One region of the Bacillus sp. FJAT-45350 genome, then DNA from elsewhere that is predicted to be linked to it. Evidence: riboswitches for the same ligand, from Rfam matches in the RefSeq annotation. Region 1 holds a riboswitch; each other region holds the start of a gene.
What was found. Region 1 has a riboswitch for thiamine pyrophosphate ahead of thiE (thiamine phosphate synthase). Riboswitches for the same ligand answer to the same signal wherever they lie in the genome.
Positions count from the first base shown of each region.

Region 2: another riboswitch for thiamine pyrophosphate. It lies ahead of CD003_RS04620 (acetylornithine deacetylase); the one in region 1 lies ahead of thiE (thiamine phosphate synthase).
Region 3: another riboswitch for thiamine pyrophosphate. It lies ahead of thiC (phosphomethylpyrimidine synthase ThiC); the one in region 1 lies ahead of thiE (thiamine phosphate synthase).

Region 1 covers NZ_NISU01000001.1:2,269,403-2,276,477, forward strand. Annotated here, with positions in the region: partial or broken gene CD003_RS22680 (DUF1385 domain-containing protein) at 1-534, opposite strand, end outside; gene CD003_RS11445 (hypothetical protein) at 548-1,144, opposite strand; gene thiD (bifunctional hydroxymethylpyrimidine kinase/phosphomethylpyrimidine kinase) at 1,290-2,087, opposite strand; gene thiO (glycine oxidase ThiO) at 2,101-3,210, opposite strand; gene CD003_RS11460 (thiazole synthase) at 3,235-4,014, opposite strand; gene thiS (sulfur carrier protein ThiS) at 4,020-4,217, opposite strand; gene thiE (thiamine phosphate synthase) at 4,219-4,845, opposite strand; TPP riboswitch at 4,996-5,109, opposite strand; gene CD003_RS11475 (hypothetical protein) at 5,161-6,273, opposite strand; gene aspA (aspartate ammonia-lyase) at 6,647-7,075, opposite strand, start outside.
Region 2 covers NZ_NISU01000001.1:914,277-921,351, forward strand. Annotated here, with positions in the region: gene pglX (BREX-1 system adenine-specific DNA-methyltransferase PglX) at 1-1,373, shown strand, start outside; gene CD003_RS04605 (NUDIX hydrolase) at 1,909-2,406, opposite strand; gene deoD (purine-nucleoside phosphorylase) at 2,509-3,216, opposite strand; gene purT (formate-dependent phosphoribosylglycinamide formyltransferase) at 3,444-4,625, shown strand; TPP riboswitch at 4,963-5,063, shown strand; gene CD003_RS04620 (acetylornithine deacetylase) at 5,147-6,421, shown strand; gene tenA (thiaminase II) at 6,438-7,075, shown strand, end outside.
Region 3 covers NZ_NISU01000001.1:2,127,484-2,134,558, forward strand. Annotated here, with positions in the region: gene CD003_RS10675 (ion transporter) at 1-57, shown strand, start outside; gene CD003_RS10680 (aspartate kinase) at 92-1,465, opposite strand; gene CD003_RS10685 (heavy-metal-associated domain-containing protein) at 1,990-2,196, shown strand; TPP riboswitch at 2,317-2,428, shown strand; gene thiC (phosphomethylpyrimidine synthase ThiC) at 2,574-4,343, shown strand; gene CD003_RS22085 (S-layer homology domain-containing protein) at 4,391-5,083, opposite strand; gene CD003_RS10700 (hypothetical protein) at 5,224-5,631, opposite strand; gene CD003_RS10705 (hypothetical protein) at 5,951-6,310, opposite strand; gene CD003_RS10710 (aldehyde dehydrogenase) at 6,425-7,075, opposite strand, start outside.

The sequences.
Region 1 (7,075 bases):
GTACGAAGCCCACTGTAAGGCTTCAAAAAAAGAAAAATTATACAATAGAGCTAATGTACCTACAATGACTAAAGAAAAATACAGGACAACAGTATTCGTCGAGCAATTTCGATTTGTTATTGCAGCTCTTTTGATTCTGTATAATCTTCCTCTTTTTTTTACTCCACGATCACTAAAAACTTTATGTTCAGCGCCATGATACTTTCTAAGCTTCTCTGGAAAAATGAAATGGGTCCCAAACATATAATAAAAAAGAAAGTAAAATGGTAAACCTGACCATTCAAAAAGAGTAATATCAAAAAGTACTAACAGCTTTGGAATAAATATAAGTGTCAAATAAAGCACAGAAATAATTTTAAACCAAAGTGGCATAGAAATTATAATTGCCTTTGTCATCAGAAAAAGTGTGGGTCCATCAATTGGTTTCACCCAATCCGATATTTTTCCATTATCATCATATGCACAAGCAACATGTTTTTTCCCAATAAAGAAAACACCATTTTGATAGGATAACCCACGTATCATGACATACATACCTTCCTTTCTTCTACTCCTCTATCGTCCGCTCAATTACCCAATATGATTCATTTATAGTACCTGAAAAAACAGGAGAAATCATTCTAGCATCTTCATATTTAAGTCCTTCATGCTCGTTCCAAGTATGAAGATATGTAAATGAAGCCCTGTATTCAGAATCATAATTAGAGGCAAAACTTACTTTAAACCCACCCTTATTACCATAGCTCTCATGTTCAATTATTTCATTAGGATAACTAAAGATTAAGCCATTATCTACTACTTGTCCTACAGTTTCATAAATTAACTTATGACCATGGAATAATTGAAGTTCGCTTCCTACAACTTCATCACCCGGAATAAATTCACCGGTTTCGATATTAGTTAATGATACACCTATATAATCCTCACCAATTAACCCTTCGTGTGGCATGTCAAGCCATTCCCAGCTCCCTATTAATTCTACCGTCTCACCTAATCGATTCATTTCGTGGTTAAAATCTATTGATTGATGCAACTGTTCATTAGTAACAACATTTGTACTTTGCAAATAATGATAGCCACCATAAAAAATAAAGCCCATTAATAAGACCGGCAGAATTATCGCCAATTTATTTCCATTAAACATAACTCATTCACCTTCTTAACTGTAATGTTCATACTATCTATTTCTGCATTATAGCAAAGAAAACCCCGATACATTTGTTTCAAACAAATACCGGGGTTTTCACTTTCGTGCGCATACTTTTAATTCAAACACCGCCAACGTCATACTATTTTTTGGACTTTTGAAAAGCCCCATGATTTGTCGGACCAATCCCTTTTCCGATTGCTAATGAATTAGAAATGGCAGAAGTAATAAATTCCTTCGCTGTCTGTACTGCAGAATGAATCGATTCTCCCTTTGCAAGCTCTGCTGCAATCGCCGCCGCAAATGTACATCCAGTACCATGGGTATGTTTCGTATTAATACGAATCGACTCTAAAGGGAACATTTTTTCACCATCATAAAGCAGATCTATTGCCATATCATCTTCTAAATGTCCACCCTTTAAGATTACATAATCAGCACCTAACTTATGAATTCCTTTTGCAGCCTCTTCCATCTCTTCTAATGTTTCCATTTCTTTAACACCTAATATGGTAGCAGCTTCTGGTAAATTAGGTGTAATCACTGTTGCAATCGGAAGTAAATCACTAATTAAAGCTGATACAGCCTCTTCTTGCAAAAGTGGCGCACCACCTTTGGCAATCATTACAGGGTCTACAACGATATTTTTCACATTATATTCATTAAGCTTTTTTGCCACTAGCTTAATAATCTCTGCAGAAAAAAGCATCCCTGTTTTAACAGCATCTGTTCCAATATCAGATAACACTGCATCTATTTGAGCTTCAATTGCTTCTATCGGTTGCGGATAAACTCCGTGTACACCTAGTGTGTTCTGAGCTGTTAATGCTGTTATTGCAGTCATACCAAAGACATCTAATTCTTGAAATGTTTTCAAGTCTGCTTGAATGCCTGCTCCTCCACCACTATCAGATCCAGCTATTGTAAGAGCCTTATACATATCATTTCCCCCCTTAGCTAAACCGTTCTGGCTTAAATAATGTTAACGGAACTCTGTCTGGCTTACCATCTAGTAGATCCGCCACAATTGTTCCTGTAACTGCACTTAATAAGATACCGTTACGATAATGCCCTGTTGCAAAAATAATGTGTGGAGCTCCTTCTAGTTTTCCAATAAGAGGGAACCCATCTTGAGTTGCTGGACGTAATCCAGCCCAAGTATGGAAAGGATTTTCTTTTGCTAGAAAAGGGAAGACATTTTTATTCCAATTCGTTAAACGATTGATTCCCTTTTCAGTCACTGTTGTATTAAATCCTGCGATATCTTCTGAAGCCCCGTTCACAAGTGTTCCATTTGCTTTAGGGACAAGGTATCCTTGACTTGTATAAATGATATGCTCCACTTTTCCAACTGGAATTTCATAGGCGCAAATTTGTCCACGAATTGGATAAACAGGGATATTTAAACCAAACACATCCTCAAGTTCTTTAGCCCAGGCTCCATTACTGACAATTAATTTGTCTCCTTTAAATACTTGTCCGTCCTTTGATTTTAGCTGAACGTCCTCTTTCCAACTTTCAATATACACTTCTTCAAGCTCATCAAAAATTTCTACTCCAAGATTTCTACAACCTTCTTCAAGTGCCTTCACATAATCTGGCGCAAACACATGACTCTCTTGTGGATAATGCATAGCTGCAATTATATCTCGAGAAAGCTCTGGTTCTAATGAAAAGAGTCGTTCCCCTTCTAGTATTTCAGCCTTTGCACCAAACTGTCCTTGCCATTGCTGTCTCGTTTCAAGTGCAAGCAAATCAGCTTCATGGTAAACACAATGCAAGCTCCCAGAATTACTAAATTCAAAGTCTAGCTTCGAAACATGTTTAACTTCCTCTTGCCACTTAGGATAGAGGTTTAAACTTTCTAAACAAAGGCGAAAAAAGTCATCGGGATCTTCACCAATTTCAGAATAAGGAGCAAGCATACCAGCTGCCGCTCCTGAAGCTTGTCCACCACATTTGACTTTTTCAACTAAAGTGACATCAAACCCTCGTCTTTGGCATTCGAATGCAGACGCAAGTCCAACAATGCCTCCTCCTAAAACGATAATACGTTCTCCCATTGGTTTCACTCTCTCTTTTTCTGCTTATTTTGAGATATATGATTCAAATCCACTACTAGCTGTCGCATACTTTTTCTTTGGGATACGTCCTGCTAAATAAGAAAGTCGTCCTGCTTCTATCGCATATTTCATCGCTAATGCCATTTTTACAGGATCCTTTGCTTTTGCTACAGGTGTATTCATTAAAACACCATCTACTCCAAGTTCCATTGCTTGAGTAATGTCAGAAGCTGAACCTAATCCAGCATCAACGATAATTGGTACATTAGCCTCTTCAACAATTAATCCAAGGTTATAAGGGTTAAGAATCCCCAGACCAGTTCCAATTGGAGCACCACCTGGCATCACTGCCGCAGCTCCTGCTTCCTCCAACCGCTTACAAATAACTGGATCATCTGATGTATAAGGTAATACAACAAAGCCTTCATTTGCTAATACTTCTGTTGCTTTAAGTGTCTCGATCGGATCTGGTAGTAATGTTTTTTCATTCACACTTATCTCCACTTTAATCCAATCACTAAGTCCTGATGCCTTTGCTAATCTAGCTATACGAATTGCTTCTTCTGCATTTTTTGCACCTGACGTATTTGGAAGGTATGTAAATGTTTGACCTTCTAAATGTTGTAATATCGCATCCTCATCAGGGGCATCTAGGTTTACACGACGAATAGCAAATGTAAGTACATCAGCTCCCGATGCCTTTATTGCCTCATTTTGAACGAATGGATTTGGGTAGCGTCCTGTCCCAATAAAAAAACGTGAAGAAAGCTCTTTTCCTCCAATAACAAACGTATCTTTTTTCATGTTGTTCACCCTCCTCCTACGAAATGCACCAGTTCAATTTTCATTCCAGGCTCTACACTAGTTGATTCCCACTGGCTTCTATCAATGATACTTCCATTCACTTCAGTTACGACGAGGTTTTGTTCTAACCCATAATGCTTTACTACCTCATCTAATGTTGTTACATCTATGTTTTCGACTTCACCATTTATGATTAATTCCATGTTATTTCGCCTCGCTGTTAATTTTCGATAAAAATGATTCACAAGTACTTTTAATATCCTCTGCTCCTACTATCTCACTTACAGCACAAATTCTACTTGCTCCCGCAGCTAATACCTGGTCTACATTATGAAGCTTAATGCCACCAATAGCTACAAACGGAATTTTGATTTCCTTTGCCACTTGCTTTACATACTCTGTTGTTACTGGATCAACTACATCTACCTTACTTTTGGTTGGGAATACTGGTCCAACACCGATATAATCAGCCCCGCCCTTTTCTGCTTCTAGTGCTTCTTCAATCGCATGTGTAGAAATTCCAATTATTTTGTTCCCCATAATTCTTCTTGCTTCAGCTAATGGAATATCGTCTTGTCCTAAATGTATCCCGTCAGCATCCACAGCTAAAGCTACATCTATATGATCATTTACAATAAAAGTAACACCATATTTTTTTGTTAGCTCTCTCAATACTTGTGCTTTTTTTAGTACATCTCGCTTACTACTATATTTATCACGAAGCTGAATAATATCAACTCCACCTAATATAGCTTCTTCCATAACAGTTAGTAAGTCTCGTCCAGGATGAAATTCTTCACCTGTAATGGCATATAACTTAAAATCCTTCATTAATTATCCCTTCCTTATCAGCAAAATACTTGAACTAACCTAAGAACAAAAAGCGCAAAGCGGTCTTTTGTTTAATTCTTTGAATAAGCTTTCACTTGTTCCTAAGCCATCAAAAAACCGTAACCCAGCGAAGTGGATTACGGCTAAATAGCATCAATTAGTCGACTTTCCTACGCTGGTATTTTCCAGATCAGGTTCAAGGGTAAAAGGATTACTACCTTTTTCTCAGCCCACGTTTCATTGCAGACACCCCTAGTCTTATTCATATACAATTTCATTATGACAGATTTGGACAATAATACAACAAAATTGCCTTTACATATTTACTAGCTTCTTCATTAGTTTATTTTTTACATTAATAATCTGCTCTGATTTATGACCGTATAATATCCAATCACCATTTGGAGAAATTTTTATTGGCGCATGGTTATCTACCACAATAATTTTTTCTTCTTGTCCCGTCGTAATATTGAATGAAACAAGAGTATATCCATCACGGTAGTTAAAGAAATCTCCACTACGAAATGGGCGAAGATAGTAAAAGAGGTTATCTGAATAGGCATGAAATGGCACCCACCACTGCTCAGAAAACGTATTTAATACAGGCACTTTTGTTTCATTAATTTTTTCACCTTTTTCATAGAAACGATAAATGGAATGTTCATCAGTAGGTGAGTTAACCTTAACTGTTACATATTTATCATTTTGAAACGAAAGAAAAGCCAAAATCTCATCGTCTACTTTTTGCTTTTCCTTTGTATGAATATTATAAGAAACTAAAGGTGCATAGTAGCTTGGCTCATACGGCCAGTCTAAAAAGCCAACTTCATCTTCTGTTAGCCATTGAAAATACGTTTGTTCAATTTCTAATTGGGCTAATGACTGTTCTCCAATCGATAGATGATACACATAGTATTCCCAATTAGGAAGGAAAGCTACGATAAGTAATTCATCCTCCTCATATTGACTCCAGTAAATTGTGTAATCCTCTCCAATATCATCAAATTGATACCTAACTTGTCCCTCACTATCAACAATGTATAAAGGGGATTTTTCACTTTCCAAAGAAATAGTTTGGATAGCAAATAGACTATAATCCTTATTTGCCTCTACATACAGCACAGGCTCATCAACTTCAAAAAATATAGTATTATCTCCTGTGTACAAGTCAAACCTTTGTATGATGGATAAACCATTTTCATCTTTCAAGTATAAAAGTTCACGATCACTATACCATTCACTAACTTCAACAAAGCTATATGGATTCACATTTAATGTATGTATGTCCTGTTTGAAAGAAGGTGCAAAAGCGATCTTTTCTTTCACAATTACATGTTCGTAAGCGGGCATTGGACGAACTTCAGTAGAAGGCTGACAAGCAGTAAATAGAAAAAGGATAATAATTAGAAATACAAAAGCTTTTATCAACTTACCCACCCTCTATTTAATTCCCATAATTTTTTTTCGTTTGCATCTAAATCTTGACCTTATTTTCTGTAGTATTATCTCATTTATTAACATGTTGAACAATGAATAACAAAAGGATTTTTTTATAATTTTTTCACACTTTTGTCATACACCTCTCGTTATGTTGAAGCATACAAATATTTTGAGGATAGAGCGATAATGTAAAAGGGGTGCCCCAAAAGGTTGTTATTTACCTTTTGGGACACCCCCAAAGCAATGCGGAGTCGCTACATGTTTTGAAGTCATACTGTGAGTGGTTTTCTCATAAGATGACGAGTAGCGTAAGGAGTCATTGCCATGAATTCACACTTTTGAGACAGCCTCGGTTTAGAAGCTAGTTATAAATATATTTTGCCCCAGCTATACCTGGATTTGTCATTTCTTTCGGGTCTAATATTACATTTAACTCTTCCTCTGATAAAATACCACGTTCTAAGCATATTTCCCTTACCGGTCTGTCTGTTTGAATTGCTTCTTTCGCAATTCTTGTTGCTACTTCATAACCAACGTGAGGGTTAATTGCTGTAATGATCCCAACACTTCTTTCAACCATGTTTCTGCAATGCTCAATATTTGCAGTTAAGCCTTCAATTGCGTATTTTCGGAATACACCAATTCCGTTTTGCAATATTGATAGTGATTGAAGGAGATTGAAAACTAACACTGGCTCCATTACGTTTAATTCTAATTGACCTGCTTCTGATGCCATGCTTATCGTGTGATCATTTCCAATGACTTGGAATGAAATTTGATTAATGACCTC
Region 2 (7,075 bases), 1.4 Mb from region 1:
GAAATAGTGATGAAGCTATGGAGTTAAGCGGAAAGTGGTTTCCGTATAATAAAGGGGGAGAGTTCCGTAAATGGTATGGTAATCAAACCTATGTAATAAATTATGAGAATAATGGGGATGAATTACGAAAGTTTCAAAAATCGAATTTACGCAGTGCCCATCTTTATTTTCAAGAATGCGTCACTTGGTCATCAATTAGTTCATCTTATTTTGGTGCGCGTTTTTCACCTCATGGTTTCTTATTTGATAACGGTGGCTCCTCTATTTTTGCAAAAGACATAAATATTTATTATTTATCTGCATTTCTAGCTTCTAAGGTCAGTTCATTCTTTCTTGCGATTATGAATCCGACGTTGAATTGCCAGCCAGGAAATGTTGGTCGAATTCCATACATAAAACCGGATAAACAAACAGAATTAAAAGTAATAAAACTGGCAAAATCTTGTATACACATTTCGAAACAAGATTGGGATTGCTATGAAACTTCATGGGGTTTTAAAGAGCATCCCTTTATTACATATAAAAATCTATCCAGTTCTTTAAAGGAAATATTTCAAATCTGGCATCACGAGACTGACAAACGGTTTTGCATGTTGAAGGACCAAGAAGAAGAAATCAATCAATTCATTAGTTTTCTTTATGGTCTTGAATCAGATGTAGTTGGAAAGGTAGTCGATTCAGAGGTAACGATACGGAGAGCAGACGCTACACGAGATGCGAAGTCCTTTCTTTCATATTTTGTCGGCTGTGTTATGGGACGTTATTCAATTGATGTGAATGGAGTTGCATTTGCAGGAGGTGGTTGGAAGGACGAGCTTTATCCTACCTTTAAGCCGAATAAGAATGGCACGATTAACCTTACAGAAGAACTCATCATTCGTTTACGAGAGTTTTTAGTGTGCTGCTTTGGTGAGAGTTCTGAAGACAATATAGAATGGCTCGCACAATCACTTTACAAGAAAGACAATGAAACAGCAGCAGAGAGGCTAGGACGTTATTTTAGAAATGAATTTTTTAACGACCATGTTAAAGTCTACCAGAAGAGACCAATCTACTGGCTAATAGATTCAGGGAAGGAAAAAGCAGTGCAAATACTTCTTTATATTCATTGCTATAAAGAAGATACTTTACAGCAAATCCAAGATTATTGTGTAAGAAAAAAAAGAGAGTATGAGCATGAACTTGAACAGCTTAGGTTGAGCAAACAGAGTCAATTGGAAAAAAAGAAACAGTTGCTACAAAAGAAAATAGGGGAATTAGATTTATTTCAAATACAACTAACTGGGCTTATCTATGCAAAGGTTAATATTAATTTAGATGAAGGTGTACAAAGAAATTTTAGGAAGCTACAGAGTATATTGAGAAAATGCTAAGGGTGAAATTAAAAATTTTATTTAAATAAGAGTTGTTTTTAAGTACATATCCTTTTAAGTCCCTGTAAATACTAGGAAAAAGTCAATAAAGTCTTTTTCAAAGGGACAATTAAGAAAATGAGTATACAGAAGCAGTAAACAAAACAGAATGAATTTGGTTAATTGAGCTAGAAAAAAGGCTAGACAAGCTCCGGAAGTGATAACTCTATCAATAGTTTGGTGTTACTGATAAACCAAAATGGGAACTCGAATAGAAATGCCTATGATTTTTTTATGAGGAAAAACTCCATTGGAATGGGAGACCGTTAAAGGAAAGAGATATAAAGCCAATACGTGAACTTCTAGAAACAATTATCAATGAGAGGGTTAACAACACTTAACCCTCTTCTCGAAAGATGGCATAGAATAATTTAAACCAAGCTTCTTATCGCTTCACATATTCTGCCAATATTGAATAATAGTGAGATTAGTTATTTTATAGTTGTGATCAAAAGGAGAGTGGACTAAAAAGCAGAACCCTGATAGATCCTACTTTTTAGTCAATATATCCTTCTGCTTTTAGCTTATCTAAAACTAGTTTGTCTGTTTCGAAAGCTAGTTCTGGTAAATCAGAATAAGAGAAATAATTTACTTCACTTAAATCGTCGTTTGCTTGAAGGCTTCCTCCAATTTCTTCTGCTAAAAACCAAATTCCGACTGTCTGTTGTTTTGGGTTATGGAAGTTTGAATGGACTTCATAGACGCGTTGGACGTTAATTTCAATTCCAGTTTCTTCGTTAAACTCCCTAATAACAGCTTCTTTCACATCCTCATCGTATTCAACGTAACCACACGGAATGCACCATTTGTCTTTATAGCTAATGTTACGTTTTCCTAAGAGAACCTGCTTATTTTTAATAACAATCGCCGCAACGCCAACAATTGGATTTTGATAGAATACAAATCCACAGTCAACGCACTTTGGTTTATTCTTATCCTGTTCACTATTTATAGTAAGTTTTCCTCCGCATTTAGGACAAAATTGATATCGCATAAACTACTCCTTTTGATATAATGTTTCGACACAATTAAAGAAAAGTAAAATAAAATAAAAGACCGTTAAGATCCTAAATGGTTAGATCTTAACGGTTTTAGATTATTCACTAATAATTGTATCAAGTGCTATCTCAATCATTTGATTAAATGTTAATTGTCGTTCTTCAGAAGTAGTTTGTTCACCTGTAATGAGATGGTCACTAACAGTAAGAATGGATAGTGCTTTTGCTTTATAGCGAGCAGCAATTGTATAAAGAGCAGATGACTCCATCTCAACAGCTAGTGAGCCGTGCTTAGCTAGAAGAGGCACGAACTGTTCGTCATTATCGTAGAAACAGTCACTCGTAAATACATTACCTACATGTACCTTTTTGCCACTTTGTTTCACTACGTCATATGCATTTTTCAACAAATCAAAATTAGCAGTTGGAGCATAATCTAATCCTTTAAACTGAACTTTGTTTACTGCAGAATCAGTTGATGCCGACATAGCGAGAATAACATCTCGAACATGAACGTCATCTAAGAAAGCCCCGCATGTTCCTACACGAATTAATGATTTTACATTATATTCGTTAATCAGTTCGTGGACATAAATAGAAATAGACGGTACACCCATTCCTGTTCCTTGAACTGAAACCTTCTCACCTTTATACGTACCTGTAAAACCTAGCATCCCTCGAACTTCATTATATTGTTTCGGATTCTCTAAAAAAGTTTCCGCAATATACTTTGCTCGTAAAGGGTCTCCAGGTAATAAAATCTTATCAGCAATTTCACCTTGTTTTGCATTAATATGTACACTCATAATTTCACCCTCAATCTTAAAAATAAAAACAGTTCCTATATATTATATCTTTTTACCCCTTTATTATCCATTTATCTGATTTTGACTTGAAGAAATAATATGCAGAGATAACGAACTTTATTTATGTTTTTTATAGAAACATTCGTTTATTATCATTTGTGAACCTTGTAAGTTATGGATTTCTACGATATTATTTGCATTATAAACGAATAAAGGGGAAATTACATATGTATGGACAACCGTTAAGCAACAAATCAAAGAAAGTCATGTTATTAGGTTCTGGTGAGTTAGGGAAGGAAGTTGTCATAGAGGCACAACGTTTAGGAGTTGAGACAATAGCTGTCGACCGTTATGAACATGCTCCAGCTATGCAGGTGGCGCACCGTTCTTATGTAGTCGATATGTTAGACGGGGAAGAGCTGCGTCGAATTATTGAAGATGAACAGCCTGATTATATCGTTCCTGAAATTGAAGCAATTGCTACAGACACATTACTAGAATTAGAGCAAGAAGGCCTACATGTTGTTCCTACAGCTAAGGCAACAAAGTTAACGATGGATCGTGAAGGGATTCGCCGTCTTGCTAGTGAAGAGTTAGGGTTACCAACAGCAAAATACGCTTTTGCAGACACTTTAGAGGAATTAGAATTAGCTGTTAAGGAAATTGGAACACCGTGTGTAATAAAACCGATTATGAGTTCATCTGGTAAAGGTCAAAGTGTATGCCATACAATTGAGGATGTTGAAAAGTCTTGGACGATTGCATTAGAAGGTGCGCGAGCAAAGAAAACTCGTGTCATCGTTGAAGAATTTATTCACTTTGAATCGGAAATTACGCTTTTAACGGTTCGGTCGGTTTCTGGTACTTCTTATTGTGCGCCAATTGGTCATGTACAAGAAGATGGTGATTATATTGAGTCTTGGCAACCACATGTTATGACAGAGGGGCAAATTACAGAAGCAGAAGAGGTAGCAAAGAAAGTTACCGTTGCATTAGGTGGCTATGGTTTATTTGGAGTGGAGCTGTTCATTACAGATAAGGGAATTTATTTTAGTGAAGTTTCTCCTCGTCCACATGATACAGGCATGGTTACTCTGGCTACTCAAGAACTATCAGAATTTGCCCTTCACATTCGAGCAATATTAGGGTTTCCGATTCCTGAAATCCGTTTACTCTCACCAGGAGCAAGTAGAACTATTAAAGCTTGGGAAGAAAGTAAGGATTATCAAATATGTGGTGTAGAGGATGCTTTAGAAATACCTCGTACACAAGTAAGGCTTTTTGGAAAGCCTGAAACGAAGATAGGGCGTCGTATGGCGGTCGTTCTACATACAGCAGAAACTGTTGAAAGTGCACGGGAAAATGCAAAACTATCAGCAGATAAAATGAAGATCAATTATGAAAAATAAATTAAGGAATTAACGTGTAGTCGCTGAAAATAAGACTGTGTAGATTAAATTTTCTGTTAATCTGGAAAATAGTTCGTGACATTTTATAAATAGAAGATAAAATCAAAGAAAAGGGAAATGTAGGTATTTGAAACCGACTATTATCCCTTTTTCTTGTGAATTTCTACAGTTCCTATATATAAGCCTCTATAGTTTAGTAAAAAGGAGGACTCATATGTGTCTATAATTCTGTTACTAAATAAGAAGCTTGATTGAAAAAGTCGACTGATAATGAATTGAATTGTTTGAACACTTCAATCGATTATGTTACAACTATTATAAGGAAAAAACTTAATATAAACCACTCTAGGGGTGCTATCTAGCTGAGAATGACTAAATGTCATACCCTTATTACCTGATCTAGTTCATACTAGCGTAGGGAAGAAGTGTACGAACCTATCAGTTTTTTGATTTAAAGTTGAAACTGACAACCACTTCTTGCCATATGGTGAAGTGGTTTTTTATTTATTGGAGGCAAATACATGACTGAAAGATTAAAGGCTGTGTTACACCAAGTAGAAGAAAGACAGGAAGAATTAATTGAATTACTCAAAACACTTATTTCATTTGAAACTCCGGCACCACCAGCGAGAAATACGAAAGAGGCTCAATTATATGTTGCGGATTTGCTAGAAAAATTAGGGTTTAACATTGATATGTGGGATGTATATCCGAATGATCCAAATGTTGTAGGTGTACGAAAAGGAACAAATAACACTCAGCATAAAAGCTTAATAATCAATGGACATATGGATGTTGCGGAGGTAAATGAAGATGAAGAGTGGGAAAAAGACCCGTTCACGCCTATTGTAAGAGACGGAGTTGTTATAGGCCGCGGTGCAGCTGATATGAAGGGTGGATTAGCGGGGGCAATTTTTGCTCTAACTCTTTTAAAGGAACAAGGAATTGATTTACCAGGAGATATTATTTTTCAATCAGTCATAGGAGAAGAGGTAGGCGAGGCGGGTACACTAGAATGCTGTAAACGTGGTTATGACGCTGACTTTGCCCTTGTGGTTGATACGAGTGATTTGCATATTCAAGGTCAAGGTGGAGTCATTACAGGTTGGGTTACAGTAAAAAGCAGTCAGACTTTCCATGATGCAACAAGAAGAAATATGATCCATGCGGGTGGAAAGCTTTTCGGAGCAAGTGCAATCGAGAAGATGATGAAGGTGATAGCAGGATTGCAAGAACTAGAAAGGCATTGGGCTGTCACAAAAAGTTATCCAGGTTTTTTACCAGGGACCAATACGATTAATCCAGCAGTTATTGAAGGTGGACGTCATGCAGCTTTTATAGCGGACGAGTGCAGACTTTGGATTACAGTTCATTATTATCCGAATGAAACATATGAAGACGTTTCAAAGGAAATTGAAGAGCATATTTTAAATGTAGCAAAAGGTGACCCATGGTTAAGAGAGAACCCTCCAACATTTACTTGGGGAGGAACGTCAATGATTGAGGACCGTGGAGAAATTTTTCCTTCTTTAGAAGTTGATCCTACTCATGCTGGGGTGCAGTTACTAGCAAAAACTCATGATACTGTATTAGGAAAAGATTCAATTATTGATGTCTCTCCAACCGTAACAGATGGTGGCTGGTTAGGAGATGCAGGAATCCCTACTGTTATTTATGGTCCAGGAGATTTACAAAATGCTCACTCTGTTAATGAACAAGTGTCAATTGAACAGTTACTAGAGTTTACAAAAGTATTAGTGAAGTTTATATATGATTGGAGTCACACAAAACGATAATGAGGAGTGTTTAGAGATGAAATTTAGTCAACGATTACATACGGAATTACAGCCAATATGGAGAAAAAATCATAATCATCCATTTGTTAAAGGAATAGGTGATGGTACGTTAGATAAGGATAAGTTTCGTTTTTTCATGATTCAAGATTATTTATATTTAATTGATTATGCGAAGCTATTTGCTCTTGGGGCAATTAAAGCAACGGATGTTGAGACAATGGGGAAATTTGCAAATCTATTAGACTCTACATTAAATGAAGAAATGTCTCTGCATCGTCAATATGCAAAGAAATTTGAGATATCTGAAGAGGAATTAGAAACAGCGAAGCCTTCGCCGACAACGTTAGCATATACTCATTACATGCTACATGTTGGTCAAAATGGAACATTAGCGGATTTAGTTGCTGCACTTTTACCTTGCATGTGGAGTTATAATGAGATTGGTAAAGAGCTAAATCAAATTCCAGGCGCTGCGGATCATGAATTTTACGGTGAATGGATTGAAATGTATAGCTCGAAAGAATTTAGCGAATTAACGGATTGGACGATTAATTTACTAGATGAATTAACAGATGGCATGAAGGAAGTAGAACTTAAAAAGCTAGAGGAAATCTTCTTAAATACAACTCGTTTTGAATACATGTTCTGGGATAT
Region 3 (7,075 bases), 140 kb from region 1:
AAACAAGAAATACGTGAATTGAAGGAAATCGTTTTACGGTTAGAGAAAAAGCACTGAGCAAAAATTTGCTCAGTGCTTTTTTTGTTTATACTTATTGAATGCAATTCTCTTTACAAGCTCCGAAGAATTCTTTATATAGTTCACTAACTGCGCGGTCAGCGTCCTCTTCATGAACACCAAATACTAAACTAACTTCTGATGATCCTTGGTTAATCATTTCAATATTTGCTTCAGCTCGGTAAAGTGCATCTGTTGCTCTTGCTGCAATACCAACTGTATTATGCATGCCTTCACCTACGATCATAATCATCGCAAAATCACGCTCGATGAACACGTCATCAACCTCGAGCTCAGTTTTAATACGTTCAATGATGCGGTGTTCTTTTTCACCATCTAATTGAGCCTGTTCAAGGATAACTGATGTATCATCAATCCCTGATGGAATATGCTCATATGAGATACCTTCATCTTCAATAATTTGAAGTAAACGACGACCAAATCCAACTTCACGATTCATTAAGTATTTACGAACGTAAATTGTACAGAAGCCCGAATCACTCGCAATACCGATAACTGGATTCGCTTCATATTCACGCTCAGCAATGATCATTGTTCCTCTGGCACTCGGATTGTTTGTATTCTTAATACATACAGGAATCTTCTTACGGAAAGCTGGGATTAATGCTTCATCATGGAAAACAGAGAAGCCAGCATAAGAAAGCTCTCTCATTTCACGGTAAGTCATTTTCATAATTTCTACAGGATTTTCAACCACTTTCGGGTTTGCTGCGTAAACTGAATCTACATCAGTAAAGTTTTCATAAAGTTCCGCATCAATACCCGCTGCTAAGATTGAGCCTGTAATGTCTGATCCTCCACGAGGGAATGTCACGAGAGTCCCCTCAGGTGAGTAGCCAAAGAAGCCTGGGAAAATAAGAATTCCTGATTGCTCTCTTAATTGAAATAAATTGTCATATGCCTCTGGTAGTACTTGAGCATTTCCTGGTTCATCACTTACTAGTAAACCTGCCTTCAGTGGGCAAATATAGTGAGCTTCAATTCCACTACTTTGCAAATAGAATGCAATTAATTTTGCATTGTTATCTTCACCACTCGCTTTGATTAAATCCATAAACTTCCCTTGATTTGTTGTATCAAAGCTTAATCTTTCTTTTAAATCCGCCTCAATTGTTTCAATAATCTCATGAGATAGCTCTAAGCCCTTGGCTATATCTGCATAACGACCAACAACAGCTGCTAGTTCCTTTTCTGTGGATGCACCACTTAAGTGAGCTTCTCCTAATTGTATTAATAAATCCGTTACTTTCGTATCTTCGTCACTACGCTTTCCCGGTGCAGAAACGACAACTACTTTTCGTTCTGGATCGTCTGTAATAATCGCTGATACCTTTCTAATTTGTTCCGCACTTGCTACTGATGAACCACCAAATTTTGCTACTTTCATCTCTTCTCCCAGCTCCTATAATGTTTTATTTTAAAGTTTGTGAATACTCAAAAAAATCTCTTGGTATTGAGTCTAATTCGCTAATGTGTACAACCTTTGTCTCTATATTATATTGCACAACTAAGACAACAAATTAACTCCTAACAAGCGTCGGACTCACTTCGCACTCGAGCTCCTTAAGTTGTTTTAAATTTACCATAGGGAAAATTTGTTTGCAAAGCTTCATAATAAGCCTTAATTGGGTTGTGCTGGTATATATCCCCTTCAGACTAACTGACAACGATATCGCTTAAAATTATCCTTATACAGTTACAATCACTCTTAAATGATCGAGATATGGCACAACTCCTTTTCTAAAACAGATTAAATTTTATATTCTCTTTATTTATACTAAACTTCTTAGTAATTTTCATTATTTTTTAAAAATTATATCTATAATCTCCTTTTCTAAAGCAATAAGTATAGAAATCAACCTTTCTCAAAAGAATAATGGCAAGTAAAGTAAAAGACAGGAGTGAAGAACAATGAAAACAATTTCTCTACAAGTAGAAAAAATGAGCTGTGGTAATTGCCTTACAACTGTAGAAACGGCAATTAAATCAGTAGAAGGTGTAAATGAAGCAAAGGGAAGCTTAGAGGAAAAGACAATTAAAGTTCAATACAATGAAGAAATAGCGGATGTATCAGACTTTGTCGAAGCCGTTGAGGAGGTTGGTTATATCATCATATAACTCACTTCACTGTCAGACGTATCCTTTCAAAGTTAAATTAAGAAAATATTGTACATCCATTCACATTTACACAAAATTTTTCCTTGCTAGTATTCTTTCAATCTGTTAGGATAATATTGTAAATGAAGAAACGGGAGCTTGAGAGTAACAAGCTGAGAGGATAGCTGACACTGCTATCGACCGGGAACCTGATCTAGGTAATGCTAGCGGAGGGATTATTCTTAGGAATACGTCTATCTATTCGACCGCTTGCTAGCGGTCTTTTTGTTTTTTGACGACGTATCATCATAGTGTTTTACTGTGTAAATATCCTAAAACCCCCTCCTCCTGTCTAGATGGTTCAAATTATTTTGAACAATATGAAGGAGGATTTTTTTATGTCTATGAAAGAAAAAAATGTATCATTGATGCCCCCATTCCCAAACAGTACAAAGGTGTATGAAACAGGTTCAAGAGAGGATATTCGTGTACCTTTCCGTGAAATCAAACTGAGCCCAACTGTACGAAACGATATTGAAGAACAAAATGAACCTCTACGTGTATACGACACAAGTGGTTTATATACAGACCCTGATCACATTGTTGATGTTCGTAAAGGATTACCTCAATTACGCCGCAACTGGATTCTAGAGCGTGGAGATGTAGAAGAATATGAAGGAAGAAGTACGAAACCAGAGGATAATGGCTTTCAAACAGAAGAACGTTCATTTGAAGTAGAAAGATTTGATACATCACACCGAAAACCAATCAGAGCAAAAAAAGGAAAGAATGTTACTCAACTTCACTATGCAAGAAAAGGTATTATTACTCCTGAAATGGAGTTTATCGCAATACGTGAGGGACTAGAGCCTGAATTTATTCGCTCTGAAGTTGCAAATGGACGTGCAATAATACCTGCAAATATTAATCATCCTGAAAGTGAGCCTATGATTATCGGACGTCACTTCCATACAAAAATCAATGCTAATATTGGAAACTCTGCCGTTACCTCTTCAATCGAAGAAGAAGTAGAAAAAATGACATGGGCAACTCGTTGGGGTGCTGACAATATTATGGATTTATCAACAGGTAAACATATCCATACAACAAGAGAATGGATTATCCGCAACTCGCCTGTTCCAATTGGAACAGTGCCGATTTATCAAGCACTAGAAAAAGTAAATGGCATAGCTGAGGATTTATCATGGGGAGTGTACCGTGATACATTAATTGAGCAAGCAGAGCAAGGGGTTGACTACTTTACGATTCATGCTGGTGTCCTCCTTCGCTACGTTCCAATGACAGCTAGCAGACTTACAGGTATCGTATCAAGAGGAGGTTCTATCTTAGCTGCATGGTGCCTTGCACATCATGAAGAAAACTTCTTATATACTCATTTTGAAGAAATCTGTGAAATTATGAAGACATATGATATTGCTTTCTCACTAGGTGACGGGTTACGCCCTGGGTCAATTGCAGATGCAAATGATGAAGCTCAATTTGCTGAACTTGAAACTTTAGGTGAATTAACAAAAATTGCTTGGGAGCATGATGTACAAGTAATGGTTGAGGGACCAGGTCATGTACCAATGCACAAAATCAAAGAAAACATGGATAAACAGCTAGAGATTTGTAACGAAGCACCATTCTATACATTAGGTCCATTGACAACCGATATTGCACCCGGCTATGACCACATTACATCTGCTATTGGTGCAGCAATGATTGGTTGGTTTGGAACAGCGATGCTTTGCTATGTCACACCGAAAGAACATTTAGGACTTCCTAATAAGGAAGATGTACGTGAAGGAGTTGTTACATACAAATTAGCAGCTCATGCAGCTGATTTAGCAAAAGGACATCCTAATGCTCAAAAAAGAGATGATGCTCTTTCAAAAGCTCGATTTGAATTCCGCTGGCACGATCAGTTTAACCTATCACTTGACCCAGAAAAGGCAATCTCTTTTCATGATGAAACATTACCAGCAGAAGGAGCAAAAACAGCACATTTCTGCTCAATGTGTGGTCCCAAGTTCTGTAGTATGAAAATCACTCAAGACATTCGTGATAAAGCAGAAAAAGAAAACTTCACAGTTGAGAGCGTAGAAAAAGAAATGCAAAAGAAATCAGAAGAATTTCGTGAAAAAGGCAGTACGATTTATCAATAGGTTTAAACCCCTTTAGCCTTGACTAAAGGGGTTTTTAAAATCATTTTTTAAGACTGCTCTGCTGGCGTTTCGCCTGCTCCTGGTGTTTCATCTGCTCCTGGCGTTTCATCTGCCCCTGGAGTTTCATCTGCTCCTGGCGTTTCATCTGCTCCTGGCGTTTCGTCTGCCCCTGGAGTTTCATCTGCTCCTGGCGTTTCGTCTGCCCCTGGAGTTTCATCTGCTCCTGGTGTCTCGTCTTCTACTTCATCTTCAGGTACATCAATATAGCCCTGTTCAGCAAGGTTTCTAACTAAAGTAGCCATTTGTGCTCTAGTCATTTCTTCGTTAGGTGAAAACGTACCATCTGGTTTACCTTTCATAATGTCATGGTCTCTAACCCACTCAATATCTTCAGTAAACCATTTTTCTTCTTCAACATCTGGAAAGTGACCTTTAAATGGTCTTTCCCCACGTGCAACACCTTGAGTAGTTCCAGGCGCTTCCATTATTCTAGCAGTACCTTGACCAGTACCACTTATACCATGAGTACCTTGTTTACTATGAATAGTAGATCCTTGGGTACCTCTATTAGTTACTCCATGATTAATTGTTTGGTGCTGTGGTGCTGTTGGAGCTCCATGAACACCTACTCCAGTTGTTCCCTGTGTACCATGAGTACCTTGTGCTCCCATATCACCACAACCAACTAAGCTTCCTGCAATAAATGTTGCTGCTGTTAAAGTCATTAATGATTTCTTCATATTTTCATCCCTTCTTAATTTAAATAGTGTTCTGAAAAAATTAAAATACACTAACTTCTCTAACCGACACTGTCAACGAATTTAGAATAAAAACGTAAAAAGAACTTTTCATGGTTACTTAATACGCAATTTTATTTTCATTAACGCATGCCTGCTTCAGGTGTTTGGTCAGGTACTCTGTTTCTTTCCCCTGCAGGAGATAAGACATTGTTACGTTGTTCAATTGGACCTTCATGAGTCCCTCTCATTAAGCCACGATGACCATCAACATTTCTTTGTCCCATTTGGCCTTCTATACCTGGTCGACCTAATCCAGGGTCATGAACTCCAGGGGTACCACGTAAAGTAGGATCAAATACTCCCGGTGTTGTTCCTGGACGGTTCATCATTGGATCGTGAGCACCTGGAGTTACTCCTCGATCAAGATGGGTTGGTGCATCCTGTCGTTGCATGTTCATATTTTGACCTTCTACACCACCAGTTCCACAACCAACTAAGCTTCCTGCGATAAATGTTGCTGCTGTTAATGATAAAATTATTTTTTTCATATTTTCATCCCCTCCTACGCTATATGTTGTTCAGAGAGAAGAAAAATACTCTGACACATCTAACCAATAGAACCTAAGAATATGAAAAGCAACACATTAAAAAGAAGATGTTCCAAAAGGAAGGCTTCTGAAAAAGTGTGATTTTCACTTTTCCAACAGTCTTTTTTACCTTTTAGACATCTTCGAAGCAATGTGCGAAGGAGCTACTAAGATGGGTTTTCTCAAGTAAGACGAATAGCGTTCCCAATTATTGCCCGAGTTCGCTCTAAAAAACCCTTTAGCAATATATGCCAAAGGGTTAAATACAACACATAGCCTGTTATCTAAATCCACCAGCAGTACCAAGACGCAAACCTTGTTGTCTCTCTCTCATACTACTTTGGTCTTCTTGACCCATTCTTGTCCCGGTCGTCCCAGTCGTTTGTCCTTCAATACCAGTTCTCCCTAAGTCTTGATTATGAGCTTGTGGTGTTATCGGGTGTCGTGATTGTTGAGTATAGGGTTCAGTTCGTCGCATAATTGGATCGTGTGTACCTGGTGTTGCTCCACGGTCAAGTTGGGTTGGTGAATCTTGACGTTGCACGTTTACATTTTGACCATCTACACCAGCAGTACCACAGCCGACTAAACTTCCCGCTATAAATGTTACTGCTGTTAATGATAACAACATTTTTTTCATATTTTCATCCCCTCCTACGCATTAGAATGGTACGAAACGTAGGAATTTACACAGACAGTATCATCCAAGGAATGAATGATTACTCAATAAAAAAGAAATAGTAATAAACACACATTATTTAAATACTCGCTTTATCATCGTTAAAGCACCTTTTGTCGTATGGTATCTTAATGGTATATCAAATTTAGATGTTTGCTTGAGTACCCCTTTTTGATGAGAAAAAGTATCAAAGCTAAATTTACCATGATATGCACCCATACCACTTTCTCCTACACCACCAAATGGTAAATGAGGAGTGCCAAGGTGATAAATCGTATCATTAATACATCCACCACCAAAGGACAAATCGTTTAGTATACGTTTTTCAGTAGCTACATTCTCAGTAAATAAATAAAGAGCAAGGGGGTTTTGACGTTCTCTAACTATTTCAATGACTTCATCTAAGGAGCCATATTCAAGAATTGGTAAAATTGGACCAAAAATTTCATCCGTCATGATCGGTGAATCAAGGGAAACATTCTCAATAAGTGTAGGTTCTAAGAAACGTTTTTCTCTTTCTGACTGACCACCATAGACAATGTCTCCATTGTCTAAATATGCTATTAAACGATCCAAATGACGCTGATTAACAATCATTGGATAATTAGAATTACTGATAACATTTTCACCGTAAAATTCTTTTATTGCTTTTTTTAGCTGTACTACTAATTTTTCTTTCACATTTTTTTGAACAAGTAGATAATCAGGAGCAACGCATGTTTGCCC